Regions from separate parts of the Marinobacterium maritimum genome, predicted to be linked through region 2. Evidence: predicted binding sites of a transcription regulator. Region 2 holds the regulator's gene; the other holds the start of a gene.
The links. Region 2 encodes FNR, which switches genes on or off when oxygen is low (the NO sensors DNR and NnrR bind a similar motif). Its sites were predicted from a motif close to TTGATNTANATCAA; they were not measured.

Region 1 (3,069 bases), on a different contig from region 2:
CCACTCCAGCGTGATCTATCAGCCACCGTTCGACAGCCCCTACTTCAGTGGCATCAACCCCTACACCCTGGGCTACAACATGATGCAGGATATCCGCCGCATCTGTGAAAACCCGACCGACGAAGACCGCGAATGGTTCCCCGATATCGCCGGCAGCAACTGGCGCGACACCCTCATGGGCGCCATGCACAACTACAAGGATGAGAGCTTTATCCTGCAGTTCCTGTCGCCGCACCTGATGCGCGAGCTCAAGTTGTTCTCGATCCTGGATGACAGCAGCCGCCCGACACTGAGAGTGGATGCCATTCACAACGAACGCGGCTACCGGGCGATCCGGGAGGCCCTGTCGGCTCAGTACAACCTCGGCAACCGCGAGCCCAACATCCAGGTTTACAACGTCAACGTGCGTGGTGACCGAGCGCTGACCTTGCGGCACTACATGCACAACGGCCAGCCATTGGGCGAGTCTACCGACGAAGTGCTCAAGCACCTGCATCGCTTATGGGGCTTCGATATTCGCCTGGAATCGGTTACCCCCGAAGGCAACGTGGTACAGACCCATGCCTGCCCTCCGCAGACACAGGAGCTGACGGTTGAGAGTATTGCTTAGAGGTGGCTATACTGCGGAATTACCTCAAAGGATAACAAGGGCTTGTTATGGACTGTCTGTTTTGCAAAATCCTCGACGGCGAGATTCCCGCCGAGGTCGTGTACGAAGATGATCAGGTGCTGGCATTCCGCGATATCAACCCTCAGGCGCCGTTCCACTGCCTGATCATCCCACGCAAGCATATCGCCACGCTGAACGATATCGCCGATGAAGACCAGGCGCTGGTCGGCCACATGCTCCAGGCAGCAGGTACGATCGCCAAACAGCAGGGCTTTGACGAAAGCGGCTACCGTACCGTGTTCAACTGCAATACCCATGGCGGCCAGACGGTCTACCATATCCACCTGCACCTGCTTGGCGGCAAGCCGATGGGCTGGCCTCCCTATCAGGACACGCTGAAAACCCCGGTGGAATAGTCCCATCCCGGCCGGGCGCCCTGCCCGGCTCGCTCCGCCACCCTTGCCCCGGATCAACCCCGCCGCCGTTGTTCACCACTTCATGTTGCACTGCGTCATAATGTGTTCATTATGAGACTTTAGCTTGATGGTTCGTTAAACAGAGGGATAGTTCCATGTCGATTGCAGCCGATTCGCCCGTCACTACCGAGACGCCCCCGATGCATGATCAGCTTGAGTTCTACATCGAGCAGGCACGCAAGGCAGGCCCCATCCGCACCGCCGTCGTGCATCCGGTGGATCACAACAGCCTTCTCGGAGCAATCGAAGCCGCCGAACAGGGACTGATCGAACCCTTGCTGGTGGGCCCCGAACACAAGATTCGTGCCGCGGCCGAAGCGGAAAATATCGACCTGACGCCCTACCAGATCATCAGTACCGAACACAGCCATGAGGCAGCCGAGCGCGCCTGTGAGCTGATCCGCAAGGCGGAAGCCGAGGCCCTGATGAAAGGCAGCCTGGGGACTTCGGAACTGCTCAGTGCCGTTATCCACAAGACCAAGGGGATCCGCACTGAACGCCGCCTGAGCCACGTATTCGTATTCGACGTGCCCAACTACCACAAGCCCCTGGTCATTACCGACGCCGCCATCAATGTCGCCCCGGACCTGGCCCTCAAGCGCGATATCGTGCAGAACGCCATCGAGTTCTGTCAGTCCCTGGGCAACAACCAGCCCAAGGTCGCCATTCTGGCGGCGGTGGAAAAGGTCAAGCCGAGCATGCAGAGCACCATCGACGCCGCCGCGCTTTGCAAGATGGCGGATCGCGAGCAGATCACGGGTGGCATCATCGACGGCCCGCTGGCGTTCGATAACGCGATCTCGCTGCAGGCCGCGATCGACAAGCATATCAAGTCACCGGTTTCCGGCGATGCCGACATCCTGCTGGCCCCGGACCTGGAAGCGGCCAACATGATCGCCAAGCAGTTGATCTACCTGGCCGACGCCAAGTCTGCCGGTCTGGCCGTCGGTGCCCGCGTACCGATCATCCTGACCAGCCGCGCCGAAGGCACTCTGGGGCGCCTCGCCTCCTGTGCGCTGGCCTCGCACATGGTCAAGCACGCCAAGGGAGGCAAGTGATGGATACGATCCTGACCGTTAACGGTGGCTCCTCCAGTCTCAAATGTGGCCTCTACGCCCTGCAGGGCGGTGAGCTGCGCTGCCTGATCCACCTCAAGGTGGAGAACCTGCTCGGTGAACCCACCCTGTTCAAGGTACGTGACGAGCAGAACCAGGTGCTGGATGCTCATGAACTGGACTGCCGCAATGTGCCCCAGAACGAACGCCACCAGTTTGCGCTGCAGGAGGTACTGCAGTGGGTGGACGCACACTTGCCGGAGTCACACCTGATCGCCACCGGCCATCGCGTGGTCCACGGCGGCGACCAGTACAGCGCCCCCCTGCTGCTCGACGACGCCACCCTGACCCAGCTGGAAACCCTGATTCCTCTGGCCCCGCTGCACCAACCCTACAACCTGAAACTGGTGCAGGCCTGCCGCAAACTGGCGCCGGAACTGCCGGTCGTGGCCTGCTTCGACACCATGTTTCATGCCCAGCAGCCGCGACTTGAGCGTCTCTATGCCCTGCCGCGACGACTGGTAGACAAGGGTGTGCACCGCTACGGCTTCCACGGCCTGTCCTACGAATATATCCAGCGCCAGCTGACTCTGGCCGGTGCCGGCAACCTGAAAACCGTCGCCTGCCACCTGGGCGCCGGCGCCAGCATGTGTGCCATCCGCAATGGCCGCTCTGTCGCGTCCAGCATGGGTTTCACTGCCGTGGAAGGCCTACCGATGGGCAGCCGCACCGGCAACCTGGACCCGGGGGTACTGCTCTACCTGATGCGTGAAGAAAACATGGATGTGGATGCGCTGGAAAAGCTGCTCTACAAGGAAAGCGGCTGGCTGGGCATCTCCGGTATCAGCTCGGACATGAAAACTCTACATCAGGCTAATGATCCCAAAGCCGAAGAAGCAATCGATATGTTCTGCTATCGGGTAGCACT
Region 2 (3,069 bases):
CTGCACCGCAACTTCCAGGGCTACACCACCCACTCCGATTGCGACCTGGTTGCCATGGGCGTGTCGGCAATCAGCCAGATCGGCAACGTCTACTACCAGAACGAGCATGATATCGCGGCCTACAGCCAGGCCGTGACCCAGCAGCAGCATGCCGTGAAGCGCGGCGTTCAGCTTAATACTGACGACCATATCCGCCGCGCAGTGATCACCGCGCTTATCTGCCAGTTCGAACTGGACAAGCGAAGCATTGCTGAGCGTTTTGCCATCGACTTTGACCAGTACTTTGCCGAGGAGCAGGACGAACTGCGTCAATTTGATGCCGATGGCCTGATTGAACTGCAGCCAGAGTCAATTCGAGTCACCCCGGCAGGCCGGCTTTTGATCCGCCGTATCTGCATGGCGTTTGATTCTTATATACCCAAAAAGCAACACTCTCAGAACTTTTCACGCATCATCTAAAGTCGAGGCCCGGTTCCCGGGCCTTTCGCTTCACCCTCGGGGGTAAATGTTACATAATGCGCCGATAGCCATCGTGTGACTAACCAACAAAGGATGCCCTCATGGCCGACTGCAAAAATCAAGGAAAGCTTCACAGCCTGTCTCAGGTGCATTGTAAAACCTGCAGCCTGAGCACGCTTTGCCTGCCGGTCTCACTTGACCTGACAGACATTGATCGTCTGGATGACATTATCGAAAAAAGTCGACCTCTGAAGAAGGGTGAGCACCTGTTCCACCAGGGTGAACCGTTCAGCTCCGTCTATGCCATCCGTGCCGGCACCATCAAGAGCTACACGCTGACCAATGAAGGCGAGGAACAGATCACCGGTTTCTACTTCCCAGGCGAACTGGTTGGGCTTAGCGGCTTTGATGCTGAAAACTACCCGATGTCCGCCAAGGTCCTCGAAACCACAACGGTATGCGAGATTCCTTTTGAGCGCCTGGATGAACTGTCAGGCCAGATGCCTGAACTGCGTCGCCAGATGCTGCGCAGCATGAGCAAGGAACTGCGTGACGACCAGCAGATGATGTTGCTGCTGTCGAAGAAAAATGCCGAACAGCGCGTCGCCACCTTCCTGTTGAAACTGTCTCAGCGCTTCAAGACACGTGGCTACTCAGCGTCAAACTTCCGCCTGTCCATGTCTCGCAACGAGATTGGCAACTATCTTGGTCTGGCCGTGGAAACCGTCAGCCGAATTTTCACACGATTCCAGAAGATGGAGTTGATGCGCGTTGATGGCAAGGAAGTAGAGCTGACCAACCTGGATGAGATGTATCGCCTCTCCGGCGAATCACGCAACGACGAATGCGCTACGCAGCAGGAACATAAAACGTCCTGAGCGTTGAGGGCACCTCTTCTTGATCACCTATGGCCCCCTGTAGAATAAAAAAAGACGTAGCTTCAATGAAGCTACGTCCCAAGTTGCACAATGAAGTAGCCATCTCAATGTGTAACCCAACCCCTGCATTACACCTTTATTCCGTCACTGCGGCATTGAGTTATATCAATTGAGTGCCAACTGGGAGTTACCGCATGTCCTACGATGAGTTCTATGTCAAATCCGTCATCCGTTCGCTGCAGGACTGGCCGGAACCCGGGGTCGTGTTCCGCGATGTTACACCGATCTTCAAGGATCCTAAGGCGATGCGCATGGTGTCGGATGCGTTTATTCAGCGCTATATTGACTCGGACATCACTCATATCGCCTGCATCGATGCCCGTGGCTTCCTGTTCGGCGCCATCATGGCCTACCAGCTCAACCTGCCGCTGGTGCTGGTCCGCAAGAAAGGCAAACTGCCCGGCGAAACCATCCATCAGGAATACACCCTGGAATATGGCACTTCTGCAGTAGAAATGCAGACCGATGCCGTTACCAGCGGCGACCGCGTGCTGCTGTTTGATGATCTGATCGCCACCGGCGGCACTCTGCTCGCGGCCTGCACCCTGGTGAAGAAGCTTGGCGCTGAAGTCGTTGAAGCAGCTGCTGCTGATCGATCTGCCCGATCTTCAGGGTTCAACCCGTATCCAGGAACTGGGCATCCCGGTCTATTCCCTGCTCGCCTTCGAAGGCCTTTGAGGCGATGCGCAACTTGCCAATGCTCTTTAATTACCTATATTCATAAAAATATAATTAAAAGGCTATTGAACATGTTGCGCTCGCTGCTGACCTGCCTGCTCCTGCTTGTACTGCCCGCCTTCGCTCAGGGTGCTACCGTTACCTCGCAATTGAACGGCATAACCCTGAATGCCGAGTTCAAGCAGGGCGAGGGGACTCCCGATACCACCGTGCTGATCACTCATGGCACCCTTGCCCACAACGGCATGGAATTGGTTGTTGCCCTGCAGGACGCTCTTGTCGAAGCCGGACTCAACAGCCTCGCAATCAATCTCAGCCTGGGCATCGACAATCGGACAGGCGCCTATCCCTGTAGTACACCACACACTCACCGCCACCAGGATGCCATTGACGAGATCGGCCACTGGGTCGAATGGCTAGACCAACACGGACAGAATCAGATCCTGTTACTGGGACACTCCCGCGGCGGCAACCAGACGGCCTGGTACGTGGACTCAGCCCGCGCTCTGCCCACAGCCGTCCGGGCGCAGGTGCTGCTGGCCCCCATGACCTGGAATGTCAGTCGCGAAGCGGAGCACTACAAGTCGCGCTACGGCCACTCGCTGGAGAGGGTTCTTGAGCAGGCACGGCAGACCACACAGTCCCTGCTGCAACCCGTCGACATGCTCTATTGCACCCAGACGGCGGCCTCACCCAGCAGCCTGTTGAGTTATTACGCTGACGACTCTCGCCTGCACACGCCCAACCTGCTCAAGACAACACGCCTGCCCACGCTGGTGATCGCAGGATCCAGTGATACGACCGCTCCGGATCTGATTACCGCCATGGCGGCCGTCGATAACACTCAGGTACAGCTACATGTTCTTGACGGTGCCGATCACTTCTTCCGGGATCTGTACACCTACGATGTCGTTGACCTGATAGTGACCCTTTTGGAGTCTACCCCTTGAGATTTCTTGCCCCCCTGTTACTCATCCTGTTCAGCCTGCCATCG

Region 1: ABD013_RS17535 (bifunctional enoyl-CoA hydratase/phosphate acetyltransferase) is a predicted target of FNR. The motif match lies at 1,070-1,083, and genes of this name have one in related genera.

What each region holds. Positions count from the first base shown of each region.
Region 1 covers NZ_BAAAET010000007.1:80,862-83,930, forward strand. The annotation lists gene ABD013_RS17525 (SpoVR family protein) at 1-610, shown strand, start outside; gene ABD013_RS17530 (histidine triad nucleotide-binding protein) at 658-1,026, shown strand; gene ABD013_RS17535 (bifunctional enoyl-CoA hydratase/phosphate acetyltransferase) at 1,182-2,144, shown strand; gene ABD013_RS17540 (acetate/propionate family kinase) at 2,144-3,069, shown strand, end outside.
Region 2 covers NZ_BAAAET010000001.1:702,585-705,653, reverse strand. The annotation lists gene hemN (oxygen-independent coproporphyrinogen III oxidase) at 1-459, shown strand, start outside; gene fnr (fumarate/nitrate reduction transcriptional regulator Fnr) at 561-1,337, shown strand; partial or broken gene ABD013_RS03130 (adenine phosphoribosyltransferase) at 1,532-2,075, shown strand; gene ABD013_RS03125 (alpha/beta hydrolase) at 2,147-3,025, shown strand; gene ABD013_RS03120 (thioredoxin family protein) at 3,022-3,069, shown strand, end outside.